DNA from 3 places in the Ammoniphilus soli genome. Region 3 is predicted to be linked to each of the others. Evidence: riboswitches for the same ligand, from Rfam matches in the RefSeq annotation. Region 3 holds a riboswitch; each other region holds the start of a gene.
The links. A riboswitch is a leader RNA that binds a small molecule or an ion and turns the genes downstream of it on or off. The one in region 3 is predicted to bind cobalamin.

Region 1 (10,644 bases), on a different contig from region 3:
CCGTGCATGTCCCAATATCCCAAACCACGCTGGCGGAATGAAGGTTCAGCTGGGCTAAACTCAACACGCGCACTTCTTTTTTCGTAATCAATCCCTTATCAGGCTTTCGTTGGGCAAACTCTCCATCCGGTATCCCGAGGGACCAAGCGGGTGATTTTCCCTTCTTGATGAGAATTACGACATTTAGTTCGGAAAACGACCGATCCAACATTTCCTCAAGGGAATACCAGCCTGCTTTTTCCTGCTGACCGCCCAGATTTTCACCGACAAATGCTTGATATTCTACCATCCCAAAAGAAATCAGATATTTAGCAATCTCCGGGGGACTATTTTCCTGATCCGTTAACAGAGCCACTTTGGCTTTCCCATCTATGCGCTGGGCCAGCCCTTTGATGCTTCTTCCGTGCACGCTGGTCACGTAAGCATCCTGCCAGGACTCACCTATTCTTGAAAAGGCGAGCTGGATGGAGCTGGCATTCGGAAAGATATCTGCGTTGCATTTTTTGGACAAATATCCTCCGATCCCATAAAATAAAGGGTCTCCGGAGGCGAGGACCACGGTTCGCCTGGTTTCCGATTGGAGTCGATCCGCTAAGGCCGTTAGGCCCCCCTTAATGACGATCTTCTCCCCTGTATATTCCGGAAAAAAATCCAGCTGCCGCTCCCCGCCAACCAGAATTTCACTTTCCTTAATCCAGTTCAAATAGATAGGGAGAAGACTTTCCTTGCCGTTATCGCCGATTCCAATGACTTTCATTCGATTATCCATGTAGACTCATCCTTCCTAGCAGCTCACCTTTCAAGGTCGTCAGTACGGTTTCCATTTCCATTCCGCCCCTTACTTCTTGCAATCCGGAACGGCAGCAGTATTCGCTGAGGGTGTGAAAAAAAGATTCGTAACCACTTTCTCGCATCAGGTCCCCTACCTGTGAAGCGGTATTGGCACCCGCGATTTCGGCAACAAGCTCATCCGGAACGCCAGACTCTCGAGCCACTTGGGCTAAAAAGCCGAAATCCACGGGAGCGCTCTTGGAATGGACCATCATCACCCCTTGGGCCACCTTCGAAAACTTGCCCATCATCCCCACCAGCGTGACCTTTTTTGCGTTTTTCCGTTTGCATTGCTGCAAGGAAAAGCCGACAAAGTCCCCCATTTCGATAAAGGCCTCCTCCGCGAGCCCTGGGTAAAGTTCCATGGCGTATTTTTCGCTTCGGCCTCCGGTCGAGAGCACCAAATGCTCACAGCCGTTTTGTACCGCGACGTTAATCGCCTGGACAATGCTCGCCTTATAGGCGGAGGTCGAAAAGGGAACGACAATGCCGCGGGTTCCGAGGATCGAGATTCCCCCGATAATGCCGAGGCGTCCATTTAACGTCTTCTTTGCGATTTCTTCTCCGTCGGGAACAGAAATGACCACCTTTACCCCCCGACGAGTTAAATCATAATCCTCCAAAACCCCTTGAAGCGTCTCCCGAATCATCATGCGGGGTACCGGATTGATCGCCGCTTCTCCGACTGCAACAGGCAATCCAGGCTTCGTCACCCGGCCTACCCCGATTCCCCCGTCAAGCTCTACGCCCATCTCCTTGTTCCAGCAAACCTCAGCGAGGATGAGCGCCCCATGCGTCGCATCGGGATCATCTCCTGCGTCTTTAATTACCCCGGCCATCGCCGTTTCCGCGCTATATTCACTTCTCTCGATGGTAAATGTGACCTCCTGTCCCACCGGCAGGGAAATCGTGGTCTCGCACGGGGTTTCCTGTCGGATGAGAGCTATAAGTGCCGCTTTTGCCGCGGCTGTCGCGCAAGCACCCGTCGTATAACCATGCCGCAGGGATTTCGGCTCTTTTTCCTCCATACTCCTCTACCCCAACCGTTCAGCCATTAATGATATGGCATTGAGAGCTGCAACCGTTACAGGACTTCCTCCCTTTCGGCCCATATTCGTGATAAAGGGAATGTCCAGCTTAGCCAATTCCTCCTTCGACTCCGCTGCCGATACGAAACCGACGGGCATGCCGATGACCAGTCCCGGCTTGGCCTCTCCTTCCTTGACCAGGCGGATGAGTTCCAGCAAAGCCGTCGGTGCGTTTCCGATCGCAAAGATCCCGCCTTCTGCCTCTTTAATGGCTTTGCGGATTGAGATGATGGCGCGCGTTGTATTCAATCGTTTCGCTTCCTCCATCACATCCCGATCGGAAATGAACACCTTTACTTCCCCGCCGTATTTTTCGATCCGCCCCTTGCTGATTCCCACTTGGACCATTTGCACGTCAGCCACAACGATTTTGCCACTGCGGATCGCTTCTATTCCGGCTTGAACTGCTCGCGGATGAAACACGAGGCTTCGTCCCAGGTCGAAATCCGCAGAAGCATGAATAACGCGCTGGACCACTGGATATTGCTCTTCGGTAAAGGGATGCTCGCCCAATTCCTCCGTAATGATCTGAAAGCTTTTTTCTTCAATTTCCTGGGGCTGTACCGTTAGGGGTTTAAACTCCGTATGAAATTCCATGTGCCTGATCTCCTTTCAAGGTTTGGTTGAGTTGCGACAATACACCGTCAAAGTCGGAAAACTTGGTACCGTATTGAATTTGGGGACGAGCGATAATGATCGTCTCAATTTCCATTTCCAATGCCGCTTCCACCTTTTCGTCCACTGCTCCCACTTTTCCGCTTTCTTTGGTTATCATGAGCGTCACCTGATATTGGCTGTACAGCGCTTTATTCAAGTCCTTCGTAAAAGGCCCTTGCATGGCGATAATATTTTTTTGCTCAACGCCCAGCTCCTCGCATTTTTCCATATTGTCTTTTCGCGGAAGCATCCGGGCAATTAGATTGGTTCCCGGTAAACCTAAGAGGCGATCAGCAAATGTTTTTAAGGTCTTGCTGCCTGTGGTCAGCATGATGTTGCCGCCCTTTTTTGCCGCAAGCTCTGCCGCTTGGACATAATCCTCGACGACCGTGACCAGCTCATGCTTCGGGTAGGCCAAATTTTCCCTTTCATAGCGGATATACGGCACTCCGACAGTTTGAGCCCCAGCCATGGCATTTTTAGAAGCCTCCTCTGCGTAAGGATGACTTGCATCGACGACAGCTTGAAATCCTTGCTTCTGGATGAGCTCGGTGATCTCGGAATCTGTTAACCTTCCTACACGGACTGGGATTTGCGCCTCTTCCATTGCTTTTGCCGCATTTTCGGTGACAACTGTCGCCATTAGCGGGAATCCTTCCGCCTTGATTTTTAGGGCCAATTCCCTGGCATCGCTTGTTCCGGCCAATACTAGAATCACGTTATTCCCTCCTTTCCCTTACTTCACTGGTACCGTGTCATGGTGATGATGATCGTGATCGTGGTGATGATGGTGGTGCCCATGATCATGGTCGTGATGATGATGGTGATCGATATGTTCCATCGCTGCGATTCGGTACTGACACGTATCGCAGTTCATTTTCACTTCTCCGCCCAGCGCTTCAATCGCCCGATCCTTAAAGACCTCTTTCAACTGAGGATGGAATCCGAAATAGGGAGCAAGCGTAAATCGGGTATCTGGGTATTGGTCTCTGTACTGCTGTACCATCGCTTCCATGCGCTTGATCAATACCCCGGTAAACAGGAAGTAGGGCAAGACAATGACGTGCTTTGCCCCCAAGCGGATGCATCGTTCCACCCCTTCATCCACTAAAGGCGCAGTTACCCCCATAAAGGCCGGTTCTACCCAGTTGGCTTTGCCTCTTTCCCAGAACAGGCGAGCCATCTTGAAAAGGTCGCTGTTCGCATCGGGATCACTGCTTCCCCTGCCGACAAGCAGAACCGCAATATCTGGATCTTCCTGCAGCGGATCGAATCCGCACTCCTTCATCCGGGAGGCTAAGATGCTCAACACCTCTTCATGAATGCCGATCGGGCGCCCATACGTAAATTTCACTCCAGGGAAACGTTCCTTGATTTCATCGATGGCTGCCGGAATATGGATCTTGGCATGTCCAGCGGCAAAAAGCATCATCGGGATCACTGCCACCTCGCTGGCCCCTCGCTTGACGCAGGCTTCCAACCCCTGCATGACAGTCGGCTGCTCAAACTCCAGGAAACACGTTTCTGCGATCGGTACTTCCAGCTCTGGCAGAACCCCTTCCACAAACTTCCTGACTTCCTCATTTCCCTGCGCATCCTTGCTCCCGTGTCCGACAAATAAAATGGCCTTCATTCCTTACACCCCCATGTTTAATCGCCGCAAGCAGCAGGTTCAATACTGACGGCCGGCATTTCCTGATACCTAAATCCCTTGACTTCTCCTACTCGCTTAAAAAACTTATGGAACCGCTCGTTCGGATAGCCATTTTGTTTAAACTGGGCCACGATCTCTTCCACTAGCGGAACAATCTCTGCCGGCTCAATGCCTTCCGCGACCGGTATGCCGGAATGGGCGTTTCTTCCTACGGTTTTCGCTCCCAGGAATAAGTCAAACTTTCCTTTCCGGAATACGATGCCGATATCTTCCTGAACCGCCCCATAGCAAGCCATTCCGCAACCGTTGAACCCGATCTTGAGCTCTTTGGGCACTTCCATTCCGCCTAAAGATTGCTGAAGCTGCTCCGCATAGGGGATCGGCTCATTCTTTTCCCCATCGCAGAAATCGCAGGCTTTTACCTGAATCACGTCCCCGATGGGCGCTAGGATAAATCCTTCTGTCCTTAAACGTTCCGTAACCTCCTCGGGCTGTGCAGCGGGAATCCGCAAAATGATTTGGTGATGCGGAGTATACTCAATGCTCCCCTTTTCCCCTGCAACCTCCGCAAGGGCAATCATCTGCCGGGGCGTGAATTTCTTGTTGGCAACGCCCGGGCTGACGGCGAATTCAAAAATGGATTCTTGCTGCAATATCGGTTCCGCTTGGTGATTTGCCTGTCCTGTTGGCGGATTGATGAGGGAGAGCGCCTCAGTCGCCCACTCTAAAGGAGTTTTTGGCGTTTCGAAGGTCTCCTGTTCCAAGGCCCAGGGCTCGTTCTCTGCTTTTAGGCGCTGATGCGGCTTTAAGGGCTGTTCATCAGCCGTGAGCGTATATTTGCGCTGGTAGCCGCGGGGGGTAATCATCAACCCGTCATAAAGGAATGTCGATGTATTGCCGATCACTACCGTCGTCAGCATCCCGATGTCATGGTCCAGCATCCTTTCAAGCGTGGTGACGATAACATGCTGGCGATCCCGATAGGCGCTTTTGACAAGGCCAACCGGAGTGTCCGGGGATCGGTATTTTAATAGAATCTTCTGCGCTTCCACGATCTGCCTCGTTCTTCTGCCGCTTCTCGGATTGTATAAGGCAATCACGAAGTCTGCCTGGCCTGCCGCTTCAATCCGTCTCGCGATCAGATCCCAGGGAGTCAGGTGATCGCTTAGGCTGATGGTGCAGGCATCATGCATAATAGGAGCCCCTAACAGCGCCGCGCAGGAATTGATGGCAGATATGCCGGGGACAATCTCCACTTCTACCCCTGACTCCTTCTTCCAGCCCTGCTCTACTAAAACTTCATAGATTAATCCGGCCATGCCATAGACGCCCGCATCGCCGCTGGATATGACCGCTACCTTCTTTCCCGTCTCGGCTTGGCGAACCGCTTCCCGGGCACGGCTGACTTCTTCCGTCATCCCCGTGCTCACTACCTCTTGATCCGTAAGCAGTCCTTGAATCAGCTCCACATAGGTGGAGTAGCCGATGATCACATCGCTTTCCTGGAGCGCCTCCCGCGCCCTCTTGGTTATATGCTCAAAGCTTCCGGGACCAAAGCCAATGACTAGCAGCTTCCCTTTCATGGCTGTACCACCCTTTCTTATTTTCCATACGGTTGGTCAATCAAATAACAGGAGAAAATCCGGCTATCTGAAATTTGAGGGTTCTTTCGATGAAAATAGCAGGAAAAAGCCCGGCTATTTCTTTGAAATGCGCAAAATTTGATAGTTTTGCCTGGCTTAACAGGAAATATGTCCGATTATTTGGCCCTTTTTCTAGCCAAACACTTAAATAGCTGGAAAATCTCCTGTTATTTCGAAAGCTAACGAGACCTCCTGCAACAAAAAGCTGCAAAACCAAAAAAGCACCTCCAACCATGAATGGTTAGAGATGCTTTAATAGCTACTAAAATCATTTCATCAAGAAGACAAAATGGCAGACTGCATCCTAACACTCTCCTATTCCTCGTAGGTTGACCGTGTTAAAGAAATAGGCAGGTCTCCTGACTTAGGACTTCCTTCCAGCGCCTTCCCAGTTATGATTCCAGTGGCTGTTGCTGAAAGCCGCTAATTTTCCATTAGCGTCCATCACAGTGGCGGGACCGTGTCGGATTGTACACCGAGCTTCCCTATTAAGCTGAACCTAGATTCAGCACCTATCTCTTCATTCGCTATTCAATTGTACAACTTATAGATATGGTCAAAAGTTCTTAATATGCCTAAATCATACAGAAAAGCCAGTTGGCATTCAACACCTTATTTCAATTCGATATATGTTCCATTTTTCAGAATGCAGGTCTCTATCCCGTAAAACCCTGCGATGGCTTTGATTACACTGCCATGGGTGATGAGCAAAATCCGGTCGCTGGGATAGGCTGCCTCCAGATAGCGCAAGCCCTGCTGCAGCCGTTCCCGGAAAGAATCCAGGCTCTCTACCCCGTAGCATCCTTCCGCCATTTCCTCCACATCTTCGATCTGGTAGCATTGGCGGATTTCATCGATGGTCTGGCCTTCGAGATCCCCGAAGGAGCGCTCCTGAAACTCGTCGCGCAGTTCGGCCGGAAGCCGCAGAATCTCGCTGCAAAGCGCCGCGGTTTGCTGGGTCCGAAGCAGAGGGCTTGCAATCATCCGATCAAAACGATAGTTTAGTTGGGTTGAAAAAAATTCACCAATCTCCAGGATTTGCTTAATTCCCGTCGAATTAAGCGGAACATCTTTTCTCCCTTGCATTCGCCGCTGTACATTCCAGTCTGTCTGTCCATGCCTTAAGAGGGTGAGTTTCATTTGCTTCTTTCCTTTACCAGAATTTCTCGAATCCCATTCTGCCTATCATAACCAGGGCGAGAAACAGGAGGGATACAAGCTTCATCACCTGTACGGTTTCTCTTATATCCTGAGCCCGGATCGGCCGCAGGGGATCGCCGAGCCTTGCCCGATGGGACGGAACTCCCTGATAATAATTCAAGCCCCCCAATTGTATCCCTAGTGCGCCAGCCATCCCAGCCTCGGTGAACCCGCTGTTGGGGCTCGGATGAAGCCTTGCGTCACGCCGGACGATCTGCCAGCTTGCCGTGCCGTTATGACCTTTTATCCAGCAAGCGACCACGAGAACAGCCGCAGCCAGCCGCGCCGGAATATAGTTGGCCCAATCGTCAAAGCGGGCTGAAGCCCAGCCTAAATTCATGTATCGCTCATCCTTATACCCAACCATTGAATCCAAGGTATTCGCTGCCCGGTAAGCCATGGCTAAGGGTGCACCGCCGATGGCTGCATAAAACAAGGGAGAAAGAATCGCGTCCACAATATTCTCGGCCACCGTTTCGACCGCACCTCTTGAAATTTCCGGCTCATCCAAGTTCTCCGTGTCCCTCCCGACGACCATGGAAAGGGCTTTTCTGGCTTCCGCCAGTTGACCGCTCTTCAAATGCCGAAAAATCTCCATGCCTGCATCGGCCAAGCCCTTCGTAGCAATCGTAGTCGAGATCAGCCAAACCTCCACTCCCCATGCCAGCCAGGGATGGATGGCGCTCAACCCTATCAGGAACAGCCATACGAGAAGAAAGCTTCCTCCTACGAGAACCAGGGGAAATAACAGTCCCGCCCATTTCAGTTGCTTTTCCTTTAAACCAATAGCTCTGATCCCTATTTCCAGCCTGGTGATCAACCGCCCCATTCCTACTACAGGATGAGGCAGGAACCGAGGATCTCCAATCAAGCGATCCAAGAGATACGCGCAAAATAAAGTCATGGCTTGAATCATCCTGTTTATCTCCCTTGCGTCGCAACGGCTTCATAAACCGATTGGTACACCAGTCTCCCAATGGCATTCCCCACCGTCGTTGCTGTTCCGGCAAATTGATGCTCATGCTCCGCTTTTCCTTGCTGGCTTGCCGCTAAAACGATCGCATCGCTTGTCGTTCCGGTCGCAATCCTTCCCTCCGCATCGCAGATCTGAAGGTCCTGAAGCGCGGCCGCCTTCGCTTCCGATGCGGTCATAATTCCGTTGATGATCGCCGATGATGAAAGGCGGCCATCGAGCATAATCAGGATATTGATCGTTCCGAATTGATAGGCAGGAAAGGTTTGGCGCGCCATGCCCGCTCTCGCAGCGTTTCCTGTCCCTGCCGTTGCGCAGCAGACCAGCCGAAATTGGTCTCCGGCTTCTTCATGGATAGAAGCATTCGCAAGCTTGGCCGCTGTCAGCAATCCTACGGTTTCCCCGAGAGGATAGCCCCGGCGGGCCAGCTCTGCCTTGATCATCCCCTGCGGATCGTCGCTTTGATAGGAATGGGAAACAAACCCATTGAAAAAGTATCGGGCATGGGCAAGCCCGCCTCCCCAGAGTGCGCTGCTGCATGAAGCAAGAGGGGCACGGGACCTGATTAAAACATGGTCTATCTTATAATCTATGGAAATGTCCGGCCAAACTTGTGATCGGTAGTTTGCTTGCCATTGGAAGGGTTGTGCCATCCGTTTTCCTCCATTCATTCGTTATTCGGACGATGAACAGACCAGTGGCTGCCGTTCCACGTCGCCTCCAGGTAATTCCCATGGGGCAGCCCTTGCGTATCCCAGAATTTATCCGCAGAGCCCCGCACCCATTTGCTTTCGAAATAGCGGATAACCCCGCCATGGCTAACCAGCGCAATCGTCTCTCCTTCGGACGTGTCCTGAAACAGCCGATTTAGCCACCTGTCTACTCTTTGACCGAAGGCATGCAGAGTTTCCCCCCCAGGAGGGGAGCAATCGAAAGGATTGCTGTACCATGCTTCAACCTGGGAACGGTTAGTCTGCACAATCTGCTCATAGGTTCGCCCATCCCACTCCCCAAAATCAAGCTCGCGAAGAGATGGTATGGCATTCGGTACGAGATTGAGCATTTGTCCCAATAATCTTGCCGTCTCCATACACCTGGCCAAGTCGCTGGAGTAGATCCGGTGAATCGCTAGATTGCTCAAGCGGCTAGCCGTTTTTTGGGCTTGCCGTTTTCCCCTGTCGTTAAGCGGGGCATCCAGATGACCCAAGTATTTTCTTTGGGCATTGGGTTCTGTTTCTCCATGGCGGATCCAAATCCATTTCACCCGAGCCACCTCCAAAACAGGAATAACAGCAAAAGACCAACCGCTTCCGTCCACTCGACCAGTGCGCCGTAAGCGTCACCCGTCAGACCTCCTAATTTCTTGCAAACCCCGACAGTAAACATCCACCCCATAAGCAAAACGACAACCAGCGAAAGCAGACCGGGAACGCCTTCCAGTAGAAGTGCCAAGCTTGCCACAAAAATAAAGCCTATCCCGATCTTCCATCGGGTTAATCCTTCCCGCATCCCTGTACCAATCCCTTGAACCGAGACATAGGGCCAATGCCATATTGCAAAAACGAGCATCAAGCGGGCTAACACCGGAACTAGCACGAGATGAAACGATAGTCCCTTTTGAATGATCTCATAGAGAAGAACGGCCTTCAGAAGAATCAGCAAAATTGCTGCGATGACACCCATCGCCCCTACTCGGCTATCCTTCATGATTCGCAGCATGTCCTCTCGCGGGCGATGGCTGCCCAGCCCATCTGCCAAGTCCATCCAACCATCCAGATGCAGCCCGCCAGTCACAAAAATCCATACGGCCAAAGTCAGCACAGCTGCAACGGGTGGCGTGAGGAGAAAGCTAAAGCTGATTGCGGCCAACCAGAGCAAGGCGCCTATAAGCAGACCAACCAAAGGGTAGTAAGGAACGCTCCTTACCCAGTCCTCCTTGGAATCGCTGAGCCGAGGAACCGGAAGGCGAGTCAGGAAAGCCACGGCATGAAAAAACGGGTTCATCCTTTTATCCTCCAGGGAATCCCCGAGATGACGGCATAGACCTCATCCGCCTCTCCTGCAACCAGCTGATTGGATTCTCCTAAGACATCCTGGAACCACCTGCCCAAACGGGACATCGCGACTCCCCCAAGTCCGACTTCACCGGTAACGACAATGACAGGGATCGGCAGACGACGGACTGAGGCTAGCCAATGAAGCAAATCTTCACGTATTTGTCGGGCAGTTTGCAGATCCCTTATCCGTTCTTCCGGCACTTCTATTAGTCGGTTGCTTATCCAGGAAGAGAGACAATCAAGTAATACCGCATCGTATTCATGGGCCTTCGGCAGCACTGCATCCAGGTGATAAGGGGATTCGACTAACCCCCATCCTGCTGGCCGGCGTTCTTGGTGCAATTCAACTCTTTGCTTCATCTCTTGATCACATGGGATCCCCGTGGCTACATACAAAATTCGGTCTCCTTGATCGCGGGCTAGCTTTTCGGCAAATTGGCTTTTCCCTGAACGAACGCCTCCCGTAACGAGGATGAGGCTCATTGGCATTCCCGCCTTTCCTGATCTGCTTCTTGGAGAGCGGAAAGAAGACGGTCATTTT
Region 2 (10,644 bases), on a different contig from region 3:
TGTTCTAGTCTATCCAACCTTCGTTCAAGCCGGTCCAATCTCCGTTCGATGTTCGAAGCAGGAGGCTGAGGAGTAGGGGGGGTTGGAAATGGCGGGGTTGGCGGAACGGGGGACGGTCCGACCGGGATGAATAATCTTTGGCCGACATAAACGTAATACGGCGCTGCTAAGTTATTTGCTCTGATAATAGCATCTATGCTCACATTAAAACGTGTTGCGATGCCATATAAGGTATCGCCGGGCTGTACGATATAATTCATATATTACCTCCCATCATGGTCTCACGATAACCTATGCGATAAATGACTACAAAGACAGCCTAAATTATGCTTATGGAGCAAGTAACCCTTGAGGCTGTTTTCCTTCCAAGCACCACAATTTTCTGGGAAAATAGGCTATCAATGCCTAGCCCACCTACATAAATTGCTAAAAAAACTTATTCTTTACAGGATAATACCTATATCATATAATTCCTATTACAATACTATGAATTGAGCGGAGGAGAACGGATTTGAGAAAGCTAATTATCTTTACAATTGTTGGTTTTATGGCACAACTGGTGGATGGTTCGTTAGGCATGGGCTTTGGTGCAACGTCTGCATCCTTGTTGCTAATGTTTGGGATCGCTCCTGCTGTAGCCTCTGCTTCCATTCATATGGCTGAAATCGCTACTACGGCGGCATCTGGTGCATCCCATTTATGGTTCCGGAATGTAGACAAAACGATTTTATGGAGACTAACCATTCCCGGTTCCATCAGTGCGTTTATCGGGGCCGCATTTCTTAGCAGTTTACCAGGAAATCTAATCAAACCTTTTATATCGGTTTTTTTGATCCTGCTAGGCTTCTACATTTTAATTCGCTTTTTATTCTTGAACCGTTCTTCAACCGAAAAACAGCCATCCCCCATGACAAAAGCCTTTCTGACCCCATTGGGGTTAGCCGGTGGATTTTTCGATGCGGTAGGCGGCGGTGGCTGGGGACCTATCACGACGCCTATGCTGATCGCAAGAAAGGGAATTTCCCCCAGAAAGGTGATTGGTACTGTGGCTACAAGTGAATTTGCGATTGCCCTGTCTGCAACGTTAGGTTTCGTCCTGTTCCTAGGTTTGGAGCAATTCCAATGGCAATTGGTTATCGCCTTCATGATTGGAGGAATCCTGGCCGCACCTATTGCAGCTTGGCTCGTAAAAAAGTTGCCTACTTATCTTTTAGGTGTTTTAGTCGGGGGATTGATTATACTAACCAATGCTGCCACCATTATCAAATCGCTGGCATTGCCCGTTTCATGGGCAACTGTGGCTTATGCCCTGATTATTGTTTTGTGGGCTGCCGCCATACTATATCAGCTTAGAAATAGGAATCGCTTTGTTACAGTTGAGCAGTAATTCACTTTTTCTCTAAATATAAAAAGGAACCAGGCAGCTGGTTCCTTTTTTAGCCTACAACCTCATCCATATCCTGTTGTAACTGGTGTTGCTTTTCGCACTCTGGTGAACAGAAGCCTCTATGCACCTCTTCACAATGGGCATGAGCAATCGTTTTTTTGTTGCAAGAAGGGTAGGCGCAATTAATGTAGCGATCTTCCGGTTCCCCGCAATAATGGCACTTTCCAATCACCTTATCTTCATCCGTCCGATTGACGGGAACGGAAATGCGCTCATCGAACACGTAGAGCTTTCCATCCCATAGTCTCCCTTGAACTTCAGGGTCTTTTCCGTATGTAACGATCCCCCCATGCAACTGGGCTACGTCCTCAAATCCCTCTTCCATCATCCACCCGGTTAATTTTTCACAGCGAACCCCACCGGTACAGTAGGTGATGATTTTTTTGTCCTTATATTGGCCTAAATTTTCGCGAATCCACTCAGGAAATTCCCGGAACGATTTCACATCTGGCCGGATAGCACCGCGAAAATGCCCAATATCGTATTCATAATCATTTCGGCCGTCGATAACAATTACATCTTCATCTTTCAGGGCCTCATAAAATTCTTTCGCGTTTAAATACGTTCCTGTCTTTTCAAAGGGAGCAGGAGCGTCTTCTACCCGGAACGTAACTAACTCCGCTTTATACCGAACATGCATTTTTTGAAAGGCGTGTTCGTCTGCTTCATCGATTTTAAACCACAAATCAGCAAAGCGCGGATCGGCGTGCATATGATCCATGTATTCTTGAGTTTGCTCAACCGTTCCGGAGACCGTTCCATTAATCCCTTCAGGAGCAACCAGGATGCGACCTTTTAAGCCCAATTGCTTGCAGTATTCCAAGTGTTCCTGCGTAAATTCTTCGGGGTTCTCAATTGGAACAAATTTATAGTAAAGCAATATGCGATACGGTTTTTGCGTTTCCATCTTAATTCCTCCTGTTAATATACATAACCTATCTTTCCCTAAGATGGGGAAACATAGTATTAAAGTTAAAATCCTTAAGCGGATCCCACTCTGTTTGATACCCCAGCTGAATCGAATGTTGCCATTTCGGTCATGATTGCATGAACAGTATCAATGATGGGAAACATCAAGGCAGCTCCCGTTCCTTCACCTAATCGCATGTTCATCTGAAGCATGGGAACCAACCCTAGCTCCTCCATTGCGATGCGATGACCCGGCTCTTCCGACTGATGGGAGGCAATCAAATATTCCCGTACAAGTGGCTGAAGGCGGACAGCACACAGCGCAGCGACAGTAGAAATAAAACCATCAAGAACAACAGGTACCCGTTTCACTGCGGCTCCCATGACTAGCCCCGCAAGTGCAGCTATTTCCAATCCTCCCACCTTTTGAAGAACATCAAGCGGATCATTTGGATCAGGTTGATGTAACTGAAGAGCTTGCTCAACCACGTCTATTTTCCTTGAAAGAGACGAAGACGCAATTCCTGTCCCGCAGCCTACAACCTGCTCTGCCGGCTTGCCTGTCAAAGCAGATAACACAGCCGAGCTGGTTGTCGTATTTCCAATACCTACTTCTCCCGTAGCCAACAGCTTCGCTCCCTCATAAACCTGTTCAAAAGCCACTTGGATCCCGGCTTCCATGGCTTGAATGACATGTTCCTTGCTCATAGCTGGAGCCTTCAGCATGTTCGCTGTACCAAAGGCTACCTTGCGATGGATCAAACCGTCAACACCGGTCAAATCCCCATCTACGCCCACATCCACGCAGACGACTTTTCCTCCTGCATTTCTTGCCATCACATTGATAGCGGCGCCGCCACGCAGAAAATTATGGACCATCTGTACGGTGACTTCTTTAGGGTAAGCTGATACGCCAGCTTCAGCAACTCCATGGTCAGCAGCCATTACCACCACTCTTTTATCAGGGAAACCAGGCTGCATGGTACCCGTTATGCCAGCCAATTGCTTAGCCAGTTTTTCGAGTGCCCCTAAACTTCCCGGCGGTTTGGTCAGCTGATCTAAATGTACTTGTGCCTTTTCCATTGCGTATTCATTTAAAGGTTTGATTTTTTTTACCGTTTTTTCCAATAGCGTTGAGTTTTCCTGAAAAGCTGATCCCCAGGTGTCAAAAAAGACAAGATCATTTATGGACCTTCTTTTTTCCCAGTTCTCCGTCTCTAAAATGGGAGCCGTCGGATAGTTATCGGTGTATCCAATGGAAAGAAGAGCAATTGGTTCAATGTGCGGCGGTATGCCCAGGATGTCCCTCACATCATTTTTTTTGTAAAAGCTGACCCAACCCATGGCCAAACCTTCTGCATAACAAGCTAACCACATATTCTGGATGGCACAGGCCGCGGAAAGAATATCAGTTTCCGGAATGGAATTTCTCCCCAACACGTGAGATCCTCCTCTTGTCGGATCACAAGTTACGCAGATTGTAAGAGGTGCCTCCCTAATTCCTTCTATTTTTAGATTAAGGAATTGATCAGCCCGTTCTCCTTCATAATGGATCGCTAATGCCCTTCTTTCTTTATCCGCTGCCCACGCAAGCCTTTCTTTTATTTTCTCATCGTTAATTAGAATAAAATTCCATGGCTGCATAAATCCAACTGAGGGGGCATGGTGGCCAGCAAGTAGAATTTTTTCCAAGCTTTCCTCCGGTATCGGTTTCGAATTAAACTGTCGAACATCCCTTCGCTCAGATATCGCCTTAAAAACGCCCTCTTTTTGCAGTTCATTTAACAAAACACACCTTCTCCTTCCCAGTGATTCTAATTTTAAATTCAACACAAAAAATCCCAGCCTTAATAAGACTGAGATGGTGTCGTTTCTCAAAGTTAGGATACTAAATTTGGCAGGTCTTCTGACTCAAGTTCATTGTGAATATACGCCTTCCCAGCTTTAAACCAGTGGCATTATGTATATTCACTCCCTTATACAGCGATGGACACATCGTGTGGTTTTGCTTCCCTATTCTCCACGAAATCTAACGTGGCACCAAATTTGCTTTTTCATTTTAATTTATATTAATATCTTTTTTTATAGAAATCAATACCAAAAACACACCTCGTATTATTAAACCGTCACGCCATGACGATGTAAGGCGGCCGCTTCCAATACAGAAATACCTTGTTTTTCTGCAAATGCCGCTAGCTTGTCCGAAATGACCGGAGCAAAGTGGGCAGGAGGAGCAGCATGGCTCATCGCACGCTGACGCGCAGCATTGATAAATAAGGTGTTGCCATCTGGAGAAAAGGCAGGTCCAGCAAATTCTGAGCCGTTCAGCTTATTTTCTGCAAATGTATAAACATTGCCTTCAGGGGTAAGCCCAATAATCCGGTCTGAACCGCCTCCATCTTCGGCAATCCACAGGTCTCCCCAAGGCGTGATAGTGATGTTATCCGGCATCTCAAGATCGTTGCTATCGGAAGATTCATAGAAAAGCTCCAATGTGTTCGTTGCAGGGAAATAACGATAAACCCGGCCTAATCTTTTATCTCCAGCACTCGTATCGTCAAACCAAAGAGCGCCCGCCGCAAACCAAGATCCTTCTAATCGGCTGAACTGAATGCAACCGAGATCTCTTGCATCTTCTTTTGCGCGCTCAGGCTTTACTTGCTTCCAAACGATCCCGAAAGTTTGTCCGGTCTTGAATGTGCTCGCAGCCGAATTCGGAAGCACCTCAATCGCAGCCGCTTCTAGTATTCCACCTTCCTGCAAGGAACCTAGCTTTTGGCTGCGATTATGAGGTGTAAAACGATAGAGAAAGCTAGGATTGCTATCCTCTGTTAAATACCAAATGCCCGTGGCAGGATCCATGCTGCAGGATTAATAATTATAAAAACTAGTTCTAAAGTATAGTTCTGCGAGAAAAATATAAAAAAAAAGACCCGATATTCACCATAATTAGATGAAGGTCGGGTAATTTCAAATTTGCCTTATAGGTCTCTCCGCTGTTTTAAGAGATCTCGAATTTCCGTCAGCAATACTTCTTCTTTGGATGGGGCAGGCGGTGCAGCAGGTTTCGCTTCTTCTTTCCGCTTGAACCGGTTCAATCCTTTAATGAAGAGGAAGATGGAGAAGGCCACAATTAAAAAGTCAACGACAGTCTGCAGGAAAGCCCCATATTTTAATACGGCATTGCCAAACTGAAATTCCAATCCGGATAGGTTCAGTCCTCCTAGAAGAAGACCTAAAAGCGGCATCAGCAAATCATTGACCAATGAGGTGACTATTTTTCCAAAGGCGGCCCCAATAATAACCCCGATCGCAAGATCAAGTACATTACCTTTCAGCGCAAATGTCTTAAATTCTTGCCACATATTTATTGTCCCCCTTTGTTATTTTTTGACTAGCTAATCCTACCACATTGTGTTTATTCTATCAAAGAAAAGCGCCACAAATATGACGTGGCGCTCTGTGAATCTACTGTTTTGTCTTATTTGGAGTCTTGCTGATTATCTGGCCGAACCACTTTCAATTCCTTTTCCCCATGTTTTTCTACCACATGCTGGAGCATAGATAGTTTGTTAGTCCAAAACTTTTCATAGAAAGAAAGCCATTGTTTCAGTTCTGTTAAGGGTTCTGGCTGCAGCCGGTACAGCTTGGTCCTGCCTACCTTTCGGCCGCGGACTAATTTTGCTTCTGATAGAACATGCAGATGTTTGGCAATGGCTGTTCGGCTCATAGTAAAGTGGGACGTGATTTCCGAAATAGGCAGTTCTTTATCGGCGAGCAAACGCAGAACCTCTCGCCGTGTAGGGTCCGCAATAGCTTGAAAAATATCAGGCTTTTGTGCTGTAGAGGTCACCTAGTTTTCGACACCCTTGCGAAGATTCTCCATAATTCCTGCCCAGCCCTGTGCCATTCGGTCGCGAATGACGGAATTCTTCTCGTTGGCTTTTGAAACGAGCTGATCCTCCTGCTTCCATCCGCCATGGATCAGCGTAAACTCAGTTTTATTATCCAGCTCTTTTAAGAGAAACGAAACTACCCAGCCCTCGGTATCCCATGTAAAGGATAGTCGGTTAGGCGCGTCGATTTCTATGACCTTGCAAGGAGACGGACCAAAAGGCGATTGCAGATGAAATTCATATCCTAATTCCAACTGAAAATCATTAGGCATGAACCAAGAGGCTATCCCCTCGGACGTGGAGACGGTCTCCCATACCTTTTGAATCGGAGCTTCAATTACAACAGTTTGTTTAATGTCTGGCAGGGTATTGGAATGATTGTTTTCCATATATCTATCTCCTTTGGCAAAATAAAACCTTTTGGTTTCGTTTTTGATTATATAAAACCTTTGTGTTTCATGTCAAATAGTCAAAGAACATAAAAAGGCTGCTATATAGCAGCCGAATTCAATCAAGTTAGATTTAGGCATTTACCACGAAGGGTTTGACCTCTTCTTCTTTTTTCCTTTTCATGGTCAACTTGATTAGCGGAGGAGTGACAAGGGTTGTCGCAATCACCACAATCACTGCAGCGCCGAACAAGTCATTGCTAATAAGTCCTCGATCGATACCGATCAAGGCAACAATGAGCCCCACTTCTCCCCGAGCAATCATCCCTGTCCCAATTCCGAGTGCACTCTTCGTATCAAACTTGGCCAATTTTGCACCAATCCCGCATCCGATAATTTTGGTAATTATCGCAATAAAGGCAAGCACAAGGCTAAACCAGATGATTTCCGTATTCATTTCTTTAAAGTTAGCAACCAACCCGATATTCACAAAAAAGAGAGGTACGAAAAACGGAAAACTAAACGATTCTACCTTATGAGTCATTTCGTCTCGATGCGGTGTCAAGCTGAGCATTAATCCGCACACGTATGCTCCAACAATCCCAGCTACCCCAAACAGTTCAGCCATATAAGCAAACAGGAGGGCGGAGATCACGCTGACCGCAAGCAAGGTTTGGGAAACTTGAAATTGATTGAACCACGTAATGAATTTAGGAAGAATAAAGTAACCGAGCGCAACAGCGATGACAAAAAACATAATAATTTTAACCAGTAGGAAGATCAATGAACCGAGGCCGCTTCCACCCGCGGCTCCCCCGGCAAAGATTCCCAATACGGCAGATAGAATAATGATGCCTAACACATCATCCAATACTGCAGCCCCAAGAATCGTTACCCCTTCCTTAGACTTAAGCTTGCCTAGCTCTCTTAAGGTTTGTACGGAAATACTTACGCTTGTTGCTACAAGTAGCACACCTATAAAAATGGCTGTGTGAATTTCATACCCAAAGAAATAGGCGACTCCCATTCCGCCAAAGAAGGGAATGATCACTCCTCCAACAGCAACTAATGTAGACGCAAAAGCCGACTTTTTAAATTCTTTTAGATCGGTCTCAAGTCCAGCCAAAAACATTAGTAGAATAACTCCCACCTCAGCAAGTTCCTTAATGAGTTCATTGGGATGAAGGATATTGAGCAAGGATGGTCCCAAGATAATACCGACCAATAACTTTCCAAACACTGAAGGCTGTCCTATTTTTACACTTAATTGTCCCATTAATTTGACGGCAAATACAATCAATGCCAATTCAAACAAAAAATAAAACTTGTCTGCCTTTTCAATTGAAGACGTTATCAATTCCATCCATTCCATTGTTTCTGCTAAGGGCTGTCCCTTAGCTCACCTCCCTATTTCAATAGTTTGCCTCTTCCGCATCCGGCGATAAATCAGCCTCTTTTAATTCCTTTAACAGCCTGGAAATCTTTTCTATCGAACAGCCATCAGGATTATAAAAGCTAACCACCAGCTCTAAGGTCGTGCCGAAAGTAGGCAGGTGCTCTCTGATTTCTACACTTGTGTTGCCAAATTTTTTACGGAAGACGTGCTTCGTCTGTTCCTCCCATCCCATCCTTCGTAAAACGTTCTCATATTCTTCAAAATCCTCTTCTTCAATGTGTAGGATCATACTAGTGATCTTCATTTCCTTCCCTCGTTTCTATGTAAATCTTAATTATAATTATACTATATTTTTATAATCTACTTCACCTATATATATTATTATATTTTCAGAAAAAAAGCTTTTATATTTGTATATTTTAATAGAAATCGGGAGAAAAAAATAGCCGCTTTCTCCCTCATTCGAGAGAGAAAAAACGGCTAAAGCATTATCAATAGATAAATTAATGAGCAGACATCTGCTTATTGCCCCATTCTGCCTCAGGTGGAACCGCGCGCTTCAGAAAAAATGAAGCAATCCAAGCCATGGCAACCAACCCAAAGGCTAGGAGAAAGGCACTTTTCATACCTGCAGTCATTGCTAGAATCGGAAGTTCCGACTCATTAACTGTATTCCCCGCCTTTTCTATAAACCGCTTAGAGCCGTTCGTCATGACGGTCACGAGAAGAGCAGTGCCGACAGCGCCCGAAACCTGCTGGAGCGTGCTGATGATCGCCGTACCGTGCGGATATAAAGGGCGAGGCAATTCGTTTAAGGCATTGGTCATTACCGGCATCATAAGCATGGAAATCCCCAGCATCATGAACGTATTCAATATTAGAATCGTAGTATATGCCGTGGATACGGTAATAAAGGCAAACTGCCACAATACGAGAGCCATCAGCCCTAATCCTACAACCGCAAGCCATTTTGCCCCGAATTTATCGAATAGTCGGCCTGTGATGGGAGACATGATCCCCATCACAATTCCTCCAGGCAGCATGATCAGCCCTGCCTCTAATGGACTGTACTTCAATCCGTTCTGCAGGAAAATGGGCAGCAGCATCATGGAGGAAAACATGGCCATCATGACGACCATCATAATGAGTGTCGACATCCTGAAGATGTTATATTTAAATGTTCGGAGATCCAGCAATGGCTGTGCTAATACCAGCTGCCTCCATGTAAACAATGCTATAGAAACAATCCCGGCCGCAATGGGAATGAGGACGGCATTGCTCGACCAGCCTCCATGCCCTTCACCTGCGCTGCTAAAGCCGTACACAAGCCCTCCAAAGCCAATAGTGGAAAGCAGCAAGGACAAAAGATCAATTTTAGGATGGGTCGTCTCGGTTACGTTTTTAAGCTTCACATACGCAAACATAATGACAAGAAATGCGATGGGCAAAACACTGTAAAACAAAACTCGCCAACTGAAATGCTCCACAATGATCCCAGACAATGTTGGACCGATGGCGGGAGCAAAGGTGATCACAATCCCAATCGTACCCATGGCAGATCCTCTTTTCTCTAGAGGAACCATGGCAAACACCACATTAGTCAGTAAAGGGAAAAGCAAGCCGGTTCCGGACGCTTGAAGTACTCTTCCGATTAAAAGGAAAACAAAGCCCGGTGCAACCCCCGCAATAAAGGTCCCCGCGGTAAACAGGCCCATCGCTGTGAGGAACAAGCTTCTTGTAGTAAACCGCTGTATTAAAAAAGCAGTGACCGGAATGAGTACCCCGATGACAAGCAGATACCCAGTAGTCAGCCATTGTGCCGTACTGGGGGAAATTTGAATATCACCCATGATTTTGGGCAACGCCACATTCAGAAGCGTTTCATTCAAGATCGCTACAAACACACCGAGAATCATGACGGTGATCACGACAAAATTTTCTTTGCTTCCGAATGTCCCCCCTCTTTGGCTTTTATCCTTATGATTTTTCACAGTCTTACTCCTCTCGTTACTGAATCGAATAATCTATATATACCCCATAGTGCCCTGTCTAGAAACAGCTCTAACCCAAGCATTTTCCTTCTTAATACGAGCGTTGTCAACTGAAAGATTTCCCTTTATATATTTTCGATTGTCCGCTGATAAAAAAAACTTTATACTAGAAAATAATTATTAACCATTCACTATCCCTCATGATAGCCTCTTATTAAAAAAAGAGCGTATTTCCTAAACATAAAGGAGTTGCCAAAGGTGAAACAGCAAATTCGAATCGAATTAAGCCAAAATTTAAAAGAAAAGATTCCAACATCGAAACTGGAATTCGGAAAGTATTTTACTGATCACATGTTTTTGATGAATTATTCTGTATCCGAAGGATGGCATGATCCTCGAATTGTTCCTTACGGTCCGTTTACATTTGATCCAGCAGCCATGGTGTTCCATTATGGACAAGCGATATTTGAAGGAATGAAGGCCTTCCGCACAAAGGATAACAAGATTTTCTTATTTCGACCTGATAAAAACGCAGAACGTTTAAATATTTCTAACGAGAGATTAAGTATTCCGCCGATCGATGAAACTGATTTCGTTAATTATATAAAAACCCTTG
Region 3 (10,644 bases):
GAATGGTGTCGACAAGCCATGCAACCTGTGCCCGATTGATAGGCTGGTCGGGCTCCAAACCGCTGTATAACCAACCGCCTTGGCGTGCGTAATCGACAAACCCTTTATACCAAGGCGTTGTCTGGCCAACCTCTCCTCCTTGAAACTGAACGAGAATCGTCACCGCTTGAGCGGCCGTAATCGGCTTATCCGGTTCAAAACGAGTCTCCGTGACCCCTTTAATCCACCCCTTATGGACGGCATATCCAACAAAAGGCCTTGCCCAGTGAGATTCCGGGACATCCTGGAACTTAACAGCAGTACGAGTGGAAGGAATACCTCCTTCCCATTGCACCATCATCGTCGCAAACTGAGCGCGGGTCATAACATCGCCCGGACGAAAACTTCCATCCGGAAACCCTGACATCACTCCGTCTAATAGCAAGGAATGGACTTGCTGATACCCCCAAGCATTTGAAGGCAAATCTGTGATCTGTAAATTCTTTTGGCGGAAACGGGTGATCCATGATTCGCCTCGTTCCACGTCTGTAAGGGCAAGAAGGGCCTGCTCCGTCGCCATTTGGCTAGATAGATTTTTTTCCTGTTTGAGGTGGGCGAAGCCTCCATCCTTTTGTTGAAAGGAAAGGAGAGCCTCTACTGCATTTTTCCCGTTCCAGTTCTTCGGATCTTCCCCATAGGCTACGAACGCTTGAATCACCGCTGCCGTAGACTCCGCCGTCTCTGTTCCCATGGTTTGGAATGCCCCGTTGCTAAGCTGATTCTTTTTCAAATAAGAAAAAGCTTTTACGACAGTCGGGTGATCTTTAGGCAAGCCTAGGTTTTTTAAAGCAAGCAAAGCCATCGCCGTCATATCCGCATCCGAAGTTTTGCTCTCCGCGTCAAAATGGAAGCCTCCGTCCGGGTTCTGCTGATCAACCAGCCACTTTAACGCCAAGTTCTTCTGTGGAATGGTTTTCCCCGCCGCATAAAGGGATAGAATCCCCCATATGTGAGCATTAACTAAACCTTCTCCTGTTCCATTTACCAAATCTGCAAACTTCCCATTCGCTAACTGCCCCTTGGCGATTTTCGAAACGGTCGTTTCTTTCACTTGCCCGACGGCCGCTTCTTCCAACAGCAGCCTTTCCCAATTCGTCATCGCCCTTCCCTCTGGGATCCCAGACAGGGATGCTTTCTGACCCGCGGCGATTAAAGCAATGGTTGCCCACTCCCCTTTTTTCCCCTGTAGCCAACGGACCGCTTGATCCTCATTGGCTTGGGCAAAAGACGGAAGGAGCAGCACAAAAGCCAACATCAACCCAATGCATCTTTTCAAATCCATTCCCCCTCTACTTTATATAAAGGCTTTGATAAACCATAACCGCTGCTTCGGCACGGGTTGCCGTATCGAACGGAGCAAATCGCGTTCCGTTGGATTTTCCTTTTATCCAGCCTGCCTGAATGGCATTGACCGCCGAAATTTTACCCCATGCCGGAATATCCTTTTGGTCAGCAAAGCCCTTCAAAGCTTCCCGCACTTTCTCCTCGTTCTTCGCGGACGCATTATTTCCAAAAGCTTGAACAAGTAGAGTGGCCATTTCCATCCGGGTGATCGTCTGTTCCGGTCTGAAGGTTCCATCTGAATAGCCCTTTACCCATCCTGCATGATACGCCTGAGCAATAAAAGATCTTGCCCAATGCTGTTCCACATCACGGAAAGACACCTTGAGCTGTTCTGCTGAGACAGACTCATCCAGATGCAAGGCTTTCGCAAGTAGGGTCATAAATTCCCCTCGCTTTATCGCCCCCCCGGGTTGAAACGCACCATTTATCCCATGGATCACGTTCTGCTGGGCCAAGCTGTAGATGGCATCCTCCGCCCAATGGTAGGACGCTGTTACATCCGGGAATTCTGGGCTTTTTAAGACCGCAAACTTCGTAAAGTGATCAACCGTCCCAACTATCACCCCTTGAGAGATATCCAGGACAGACGGTATAGGTATCCAACGCTTCTTTTCTTCATCATACCAAGCCAAGATCAGGTGATCCACACTTGCAGCTTCCGGAATAGCTACTTTCAATTGAATCGCAATCGGCTTTTCGAAGTAAGTACCAGCCGGTCCAAATTCATAAATCGGCGAAACATATTTTGCGTGTTTTAGAACATCGGTCTCTTCTGCTTTCCACTTCCGAGCCGTGATTTCGGTCTCCGTTGTGAGGGACTGAGCAGGGATGTATAACACCAGCTCCTCTTGCTCATCCTTAATGACTGTATCCTTATCGATCTCTACCTTTTGCTTGAGCTCGAACCGGTTATTTTGAATGAATTCCGTCAGTTTTTTCAACCCTTCACCGCTGAGGCGATCTTCACCGATCACTTTGGACCCTGTATCGTTGAGAAGGTCTTCCAGCTGCACGCTTAAACGTTCGATCACCTCTTGCGGTGTTCCTGCCGGAATTGGATTTATCTGGTTTGCATAAGCCCCCTCACTTGCTGAAGCCCAGAACCATTCAATCTGGTCGCCATCCGAGAGCGGCATTTCCGCTGCCCCAATCGTATCGGGCTTCACGCCATTCAAACGATAGTTCCATCCAATTAGTCCTTCCGCTTCCTGTCCTTTGATACTTGAAACATAGGTTTCAGAGCTGTTCGTTCTTACCTGCAGGGAAGGATCTTCTTGATTCGCCTTCAATATCGCGTCCATGACCGTAGAGCCCTTAGGTAAGCTTAAGGAACGGTTGAAGAAGTTTTCTCCATTTCTTCCTGTAATGGTCATTTTGACAGAAAGCGTTCCGCTAGGAGAGGTTGTTTCACCGCCAACTAAATTTGTTGATTCAGGTCGGAATCCCATGTCCATTAAAATAGAAGCCAGCCCGCTAGTCCCTCTCTCGTTGGCGAGTTGGCCATTCAGTTCCTGGTTGGAGAGAAGGTAGGAAATGAGATGGTTATCTCCTTTTTTCCAGGTGTCGGAAGTTGGGCTTAAGAATACAGCAAGAAGAGCCTTAATCACTTCCGTCGTGGTGAACACGTTCGATGAAGAAGCGGTCCATCCCTGCTTCATACCACCATCCTGGTTTTGAAGCGTTTTAAAATAGTCAACTGCCTTTTGTACCGCTCCATCACTAGAACCAACGCCTAAGGCGGCTAAGGCGCGAATCGCATAAGCGGTCATATCAGGATCTGTGAAAGAATAATCCGTGCTAAAGCCCCATCCCCCATCCGCATTTTGCTGCTGAACCAGCCAAGCTTTCGCCTGCTCAGCCTGAGGTACCGGCTCATCCGCCGCGTGAAGCGCCAGGATTGCCCAAGCATGGCTGTTAACCCATGTCCGCTCAGACTCTAAGCCATAATGCCCGTTATTGTCCACTCTCGACTTTAATACGTCAATGAGATTGATCCCGTAAAAATCTCGCGGATCTTGCCCGATTGCCGATACAGCCATCGCAAGGCGCGCATAGTCCGTTGTATAGCTTACATTGGGAGCTAAAGCCTGAACATCTGCTTTTAAATGGTCCACATACTGCTTGCCGTCTTTCGTGAATAAGGAAGATTGAAGATTCTCCCCCGCCTGGGCTAACGCCATCGCGGTCCAGTCATCAAATCGGCCATTCGCTTTTTGTTTCGTTTTCAGGTAAGCGATCGCCTTCGTGAGGGCGGCTTGCTCTGTAGAGGTCTCCTTGCTTAAACTAAATTGCCTAACATCGGGCACGCTTTCGTTCCCATACTGATCTATAGCTTTCAGCGAAATGGTATATTCACCTGGATCAATGCCTGTGAAAACAATAAGGTAAGGAGCATAATTCTGTGCCTCAGTCCGCCTGGTCTGAGAAAAATCCCCTTTTTGAATTGTTACCTCAACAGTCAGCTTCTCCGTACTATCCCAAGCCAAGGAAGGTTCCTGAAGATCACCTGTCACCATTAATACTTTTCGGTCGCTATCATAGGTGTTGCCTTTGAAGGCAGGTGGAGCAAGATCACGTTCCACCATATCCGAAACAACCTGAAGGTACAGCTCGTCCGTCCGGACAAGCTTCTGAATGCCATCTTCTTCATGTCGAACAGTGAAAGAATAGTTTCCTACAGGCTGTCCAGGCAGCACCGCCTGTCCATGCTGATCAATCGAAAACACCTGATTCTCAAAATAAACACTGGCCCCGACGGTAGGCTCACCATCTTCCCCATAAACGGAAAGGGTGACGGTTTGTCCTTCTAAGACAACGGGTTGATAACGAACATCAGGGATCTTCGTCACTCCCCATGTCGAATAATAGAACACAATTTCATCGCCAGGGTATATCGAAAATTGGTCCGCGGTGACGGATGGATACTCGTAACTACCTCCGCGCTTCACGTAATACCACCACGAACTGGAATAATCTTCTGTTCTTCTCTCGCCGGATATCGCATTTATATTGCTCCCATATTGGGTTTGCTCGATATCCAGCTGACTTTCACCCATCGCAGCAATCAGCGCATCCAGCGCTGTAGGCCCTGCTTGCACCTGTACATTGGCAAGGGTTTGGATGCTTCCTTCTACTCTAACTTTTACATTGCCTTGATTCGAGGCAACTGCCTGGGATGAAAAACCGCCTAGAACGGTTATCAAGAGCATCACCCAAGCCAGGCATACCGCCAAGCCTTTGTTTCTCCAATCTCCCCTTCTCATCATCTTCCCTCTTTTCTTGTTGTAATTGAAAAAACCTTCCCCGAACACGAAGAAGGTTATCCACATCCAAAACGATGACATGCAGAAATAAACCTTCCTATTCCTCGTAGGACGGGCCATCTGTTGTTCAGGCAGGTCTCCTGGCTCTAGTTCATCTCCGCCTTATCCCTTCCCGGATATTCATCCAGTGGCTTTATGCTAAGGCAGATCCCTATTACAGTGGCGGGACCGCTCCGGATTCGACACCGGATTCCCTCTTTCTGTCGATAATCGACACCTGAACAATCTTGGAAATCTATCATTCATTCTCTAAATATTAGCAAGCATTCACATGGGCGTCAATGGAAGGGAAAAATAGAAGGGATTGCTAATGAATAGGAGTGTAGAAAAAAAACACGTGGTAGTTTCAAGGGTACTATTTGAATATTAAAGGGTAGGACTAGTTTTTATAGCAAATAATACATTGAGCTGTCTCCCTTGAGGAGGACAGCTCTTCTTTCAAGAGAATATCACGTTAGTTCGGATAGCACTACATTTCAATACACCATGGATAATTAGACTTATAATCGATCTTAAATTTATACTCCCCTATCACTGCATGACCTTAATATTCTTCGAGGCTACTTTTATAGAGTACAAGAGCTCCCTGAGCATTCTTCATTTGAATGCCATCGTATCTCCTCAACACCTCATCTAAAGCTAGATAAGCAACACCATCTTTTATGGTCAAAGATGGTGTATTTCCAATTTTATAGGTTCGATTTTTAGTCCCTAATTGAAGGGATACCTCATGGCGTTCTATATCATAACTTACTTTTCCATTCCACAAGTAAGCCATCTTACGCATCGAAAGATACCACGTTCCCTTCTTTTGAAAGGCTAATTCTATCGGGCTTTCATCTCTTTCTCCATTAATCAGAACGTCTCCTGCTGATCTTAATATAATTCTACTATTATTTTTCAGGACATAAAAAGCTGCTTGAAGCTGCTCTATTGGATCATCAACAAAAATATCCGGATATAACCCTACATTGTGAATCACAGTATGATTAGGGCTAAAGTACTCTTCAACCGTGAGCTTTAAGACTCCTCCAGTTCCAAGAGGGATGGCTTCCTGAACCGTTCCCTTCCCATAGGTTAGAGCACCGATGACCTTGGCTTTTCCATTGTCTCGCAATGCCGAAGCGATCAATTCAGCAGCACTTGCCGTATTTTCATTGACCAGAATGACAAGCGGGAGCTGCCAATCTGATCCGTTTTTAATCTTTAATTCCTTTTCATTTCCATCTTTCTCCTTCATAATGACAATCGTACCATCTTCAATAAAAAAACCGGAAAATTGCAGAGCCGATTCTAAAGTACCTCCTAGATTATTTCTTAGATCAAGAACTAACCCTTTCATATTATTCCTTTGAAGTTTAGCCAGCTCCTGTTTAAATAATCCTACTGATTCCTCATTAAAGGTCGAAAGCGACAAATAACCATACGAACCTCTTAATCTGGATTTAACGAGAGGAATATGAACTTTTTGTCTTGTTAATTCTACCGTTTGTATTTCGTCATCTCGTTTAAATTCTACAGAAACTGTACTTCCCTCTGGACCTTGCAAATAAGCTACAGCGACAATGACGCCTTCATTCACTGCTTCTACCCCATTGACTGAAAGGATCGTATCTCCCAATTGAATATTTGCTTTTGCTGCAGGGGAACCAGGGTATACTTCCTGCACAACCATTTTTCCCTCTTGTAAATTAAGCTCTACGCCAATACCAGAGTAGACGCCTTCCACGTAACCCAAAAAGTCAGAGAACTCTTGATCGTGAAAAAACGTTGTGTGGGGATCCTGGAGTGCTTGTACCATCCCCTTTATCGCTGCATCGCTTAGTTTCTGTTGATCTGGAGTATTTAGATAACGGGATTGAATGAGATCATAGACTTCTAAAATACGTTCTCTATTAGGATCTTTTTTCTGATCTGCTACAACTATATTGTTAGAAGAAAAAAGGAAAAATAGAGTAGTGACATATATGAATGATTTGTACAATAAAAACAACTCTCCCTATCTGGAATAGAGCCTAATTAAAATTGGCTCAATTTATATATTTTTGCTACCTCTTCCTAAAATATCCTAAAAACGCTAATTTTACAACTTTATATAATTACGGATCCATAAACTACATTTATGATCAGACAACTTAACTATAAGAGAGGTACAATCATATCTGCTATACCACCATAAATAGGTTTTCATATAGTTTTTGTTTTCGTAAAAAATATTTAAATGCAATTATGGGTGGAAAAAAACGCAGGTGGATGGGAATGTAGAATTAATATAATATAGTAAACAAAGACAAAGGAGGTACCTCAATGGGCCTAAAAAAGTTTATCTTCAGAAAGAGCACAGCTATAGAAAACAATAAAGAAGTATATCGAAAGTTTTTGATTAACTTATCGGAAAATCCTAACCATGAATATTTGCGCAAATTAACCATTGAAGCTGGAGAGCAATATTATAGCTCTCTGCAGAAAAATGGACAGTTATCAGAAAACGACAGATTTGCTATTAACAGGGATATTAATGCAGCAGCAGAGCATAAGACAATCAATATAACAGATTAAAACAAAGGAGCTATCTCATTTTGAGTAGCTCCTTTATTTCATTTTTTAAAAAGAAAAAAGAAGTTCCAAAGGAACTTCTACTGAATAAAAGCTAAATACTCTTGTACTTTTTGTTGAATTTGAGGAAATTCGATCAATGATCCATTGATAATTTGCTGAGATTTCTCTTGTTCCCCGTTCAATTGATATGCTGCAGCAAGGAGCGCTTGGATCTCCAGTCTAATGTCAGCCTCCTGATCTCCCATCGCTTGCTCTATGACCGCTATAACTTCTTCATATCTCTTCTGCACTAGCAGAGCTTGACCGGCATAAAGCCTAACAACCGTAGGAATATGATAGTTCCTCTCATTCATCTGAACAGGATGGTTTACCATGTTTTCATGCCATTTATTCATCTGTTCATAATCGCTCACTATGGAATGAGCATATTCTTGAGCTTTGACATGATCCTGACCAAGATACTGGCGCATAATGTCACTTTTAATTTTCATGATATTCTGGTATAGGTCTACATTGTAATGATCTTGGATTAAACTTTTATTGAAATACTCTAATCCCTTATCAAATTCTCCATGTTGTACATATTGAACGCCTACATTGAACAACAACCGTGCATTATTGGGTTCTAAGTTTTCCATATAGACAAGCTGTTCCAATAATTTCTGCTTATACTGTTCTTGTTGGGTTTGTTCAAATAGCTGCATGTTTGCACTGCTTGCGATGTATTGATGCTCCGTAGAATAAGGATTTTTATCTATTAGTTTATTTACCAATTCTTCTGTTACCTGACCATTTTTTATCGTAGCTAGCGTCTGGTTGGCTGAATAGAATTTCAGGCTATAGAATGAAAAGATGGTAACTAGGATTAAAAGACCACTTAGCGTGGTGTAATAAATGGCTGGCCTGGAGAATGTTGTGCTCTCCCTCTTGGTGTCCATAGCAATAGCCAATAGAAATAGAACAATATACCATACCGTCCCGTAAGAAAAGTTAAAATCCAAGAAACTGTGCACGAATATCATGACGAGAGCAGGAATCGCTGCTCGTGTATACGTGTACTGTTTAAGATTTGAGTTCCCCAGGTTCCTGATTGCATTAAAGAAAAAGAAACCAAAAACGACTAAGAAAACACCAAGACCTAATAATCCTGTATTCAATAATACTTCTAAATATCCATTGTGGGTCTCATTACTCCAGTAAGGGATCTCTTGATATTTTGTAAATAGGACTCTCCAGCCTTCACCGCCTACCCCTGTAAAAGGATGATCCTTTACTATTTTCATAGCATCCTGAGCAAACATGGACCTTCCCTGGACACTATAGGTTCCTGTACTGATATCACTTATTCTCTCTTGAAATGCTGTAGGTAACTGTTTATATACAAAACCTTGATTATACAAATCTAAAAACAATAGAAAACCAGCTACACCTGCAGCCAAAGTTAGAAAATAACGTGAAAACTTCACTTTATTAAATTCATTTAATTTCCAGCCAAATTTACGATTCAACTGGCTAATAAGCAGGATTACTCCTGCAGTAGTCAGTGTAATTATACTGACCATGACTAGGCTTGTTCCAGTAATTATCCTAAATAATAGAAAACCAGACCCTAGTGATATCAGAGTATACAAAACATATATCAATTGGCGGCTAAACGGGAGGAGTATAAGCCCCGTAATCCATGCAATTGGAAAAACCAAAAGTGCACCACGTGAATAGGTATGGAATAAATCTAATGGGTAGAGAGCCATGGGTAAAGCTAGAAGGATGCAAGTCCAAATAGAGTTCTCTCTATCAGTAAGCCATACCAAGGAAAATACCCAAAAGGCACCAACAACTGCTGCAAAAGTATTTCCATATTGGAAGACACTTGTAAACCGTGAGTTTCCTAGATGGTCAATAAGAATGACATCTGGATAATCTACCAGTTTAAAATAGCCTAGTACAGCAAAGGAAGAAAGAACTAGAGCTAGAACAGCGATCAGGTGGGGCAGTATTTCCTTTAACTTTTGATCTCGTGATATCGAAACTAGCATCACAAATACTGCTGAATAATTAAGCCAACGAAGGAGATTATCAAAATTCCCTTGCGGAGATTCAGCAGTAAAAAAAGAGATCAAATAAGTAATGGTTATTAGAAAAATGGATAAACCCGGAAAGTAAAAGTTTTCTTTTACAACAAATAATTTAACCACCCAACTAATAAATAATAAATAAACAAAGAAATGAATAAGATAGAAATCCGCTTCAAAAAAAAGTCCCCTACTAAAAGGAGATAGAATAAATAAGAATGCCAAAGCACTTACAATAAAATAATTCATCTAATACCCTCCACCCAAATTATATCTCCTATCATTTTACATAATTCGCCTCCTATAGACAATTTAAAATATATGGTTGACTGTCCAATAATATATCCGATACCTCAAAAAGCAAAAAAGGGCAAACCCTAAGGAGACCTTATTTGTCCTTAAAGGTTTTAACCCTCATGTTTTATCTATTCATAGAATTATTAGTTTCCTGCAAGTACCCAAGGCTTCTCGAACGCAATTTTAAGCTGTTCATGCTGAACCGTAACATTAAATATTTGCTGCTTCAGTTGTTCTACGCTAAGTGTTACTTCTGTTAATTCTGCCTCTATAGCCATTCCTACATCATATTTGGCTTGAACCATTTTCTGGCCTTGTTCCGCTTTAGCTAAATTTGCTTGTAATACGCCAATCTGGTTTTCCAACTGTCTAATATTATAATACATCGTTCTAATGCTTTCCTCTAACTGTTGCTTCGTGTCAGCAAGGGTTAGCTGGGCTTTCGTTACATCAATTTCCTTTGCTTTATACGGAATTGGATTTGACGGATCATTGAAAGTGTAAAGATCCACATCTAATTTAGCAAGATCAACTTGCTTCTCAAGTGACCAAAGAGAAGGATTCTCAGCTACGACGTTCCTCACATGATGGTCCAAGTTAACCTCCATGAGCTTTTCAAAAGAAGGGTAATCCTCTAATACATAGGTCTCTCCGTTATCTAACCCCAATAATTGATTAAACTTTTGTTCTGAATCTGCCAATGCCTTATTCGCAGCTTCTAGTTTTTCTTTTGCTTCCTGTACATTATTTTGTGCTTGTATTGTGTCAGATTCACTAGCTAATCCTGCTTCTGCTTTTATATTTGTAATACGTTCTTGGCTTAAGACATGGTTTAATGTCAACTCAGCCAACTGCATTTCTTTTTGTTTTTGGAGGATTTCATCATAAGACTTTCTTACTTTAAAGTATAAGGCATCTTTTAATGTATCGACATTTTTCTTTGTCATTTGCAAACTGATATCCGCTTGCTGTAAACCTTTTAAAGCTGATCTTTCTAAAGCATCATTTGA

Region 1: linked by a shared signal. The riboswitch ahead of ABLT31_RS24780 (hypothetical protein) and the one ahead of ABLT31_RS31735 (S-layer homology domain-containing protein) in region 3 are both predicted to bind cobalamin.
Region 2: linked by a shared signal. The riboswitch ahead of cobT (nicotinate-nucleotide--dimethylbenzimidazole phosphoribosyltransferase) and the one ahead of ABLT31_RS31735 (S-layer homology domain-containing protein) in region 3 are both predicted to bind cobalamin.

The regions. Positions count from the first base shown of each region.
Region 1 is NZ_JBEGDL010000016.1:56,827-67,470, reverse strand. It holds gene cbiE (precorrin-6y C5,15-methyltransferase (decarboxylating) subunit CbiE) at 1-769, opposite strand, end outside; gene ABLT31_RS24805 (cobalt-precorrin-5B (C(1))-methyltransferase) at 762-1,859, opposite strand; gene ABLT31_RS24800 (precorrin-8X methylmutase) at 1,866-2,516, opposite strand; gene cobK (precorrin-6A reductase) at 2,494-3,294, opposite strand; gene ABLT31_RS24790 (sirohydrochlorin chelatase) at 3,313-4,209, opposite strand; gene cobJ (precorrin-3B C(17)-methyltransferase) at 4,227-5,813, opposite strand; gene ABLT31_RS24780 (hypothetical protein) at 5,854-6,090, opposite strand; cobalamin riboswitch at 6,206-6,404, opposite strand; gene ABLT31_RS24775 (histidine phosphatase family protein) at 6,486-7,013, opposite strand; gene cbiB (adenosylcobinamide-phosphate synthase CbiB) at 7,027-7,989, opposite strand; gene ABLT31_RS24765 (adenosylcobinamide amidohydrolase) at 7,995-8,699, opposite strand; gene ABLT31_RS24760 (histidine phosphatase family protein) at 8,714-9,310, opposite strand; gene cobS (adenosylcobinamide-GDP ribazoletransferase) at 9,307-10,050, opposite strand; gene cobU (bifunctional adenosylcobinamide kinase/adenosylcobinamide-phosphate guanylyltransferase) at 10,047-10,586, opposite strand; gene cobD (threonine-phosphate decarboxylase CobD) at 10,583-10,644, opposite strand, start outside.
Region 2 is NZ_JBEGDL010000001.1:694,728-705,371, reverse strand. It holds gene ABLT31_RS03935 (LysM peptidoglycan-binding domain-containing protein) at 1-260, opposite strand, end outside; gene ABLT31_RS03930 (sulfite exporter TauE/SafE family protein) at 512-1,387, shown strand; gene trhO (oxygen-dependent tRNA uridine(34) hydroxylase TrhO) at 1,437-2,354, opposite strand; gene cobT (nicotinate-nucleotide--dimethylbenzimidazole phosphoribosyltransferase) at 2,429-4,144, opposite strand; cobalamin riboswitch at 4,236-4,416, opposite strand; gene ABLT31_RS03915 (alkaline phosphatase PhoX) at 4,475-5,218, opposite strand; gene mscL (large conductance mechanosensitive channel protein MscL) at 5,338-5,721, opposite strand; gene ABLT31_RS03905 (ArsR/SmtB family transcription factor) at 5,838-6,209, opposite strand; gene ABLT31_RS03900 (SRPBCC family protein) at 6,210-6,641, opposite strand; gene ABLT31_RS03895 (cation:proton antiporter) at 6,775-8,004, opposite strand; gene ABLT31_RS03890 (hypothetical protein) at 8,054-8,341, opposite strand; gene ABLT31_RS03885 (DHA2 family efflux MFS transporter permease subunit) at 8,541-9,953, opposite strand; gene ABLT31_RS03880 (branched-chain amino acid aminotransferase) at 10,287-10,644, shown strand, end outside.
Region 3 is NZ_JBEGDL010000034.1:22,764-33,407, reverse strand. It holds gene ABLT31_RS31740 (prenyltransferase/squalene oxidase repeat-containing protein) at 1-1,315, opposite strand, end outside; gene ABLT31_RS31735 (S-layer homology domain-containing protein) at 1,329-4,649, opposite strand; cobalamin riboswitch at 4,760-4,942, opposite strand; gene ABLT31_RS31730 (S41 family peptidase) at 5,251-6,690, opposite strand; gene ABLT31_RS31725 (hypothetical protein) at 7,014-7,265, shown strand; gene ABLT31_RS31720 (O-antigen ligase family protein) at 7,343-9,586, opposite strand; gene ABLT31_RS31715 (stalk domain-containing protein) at 9,778-10,644, opposite strand, start outside.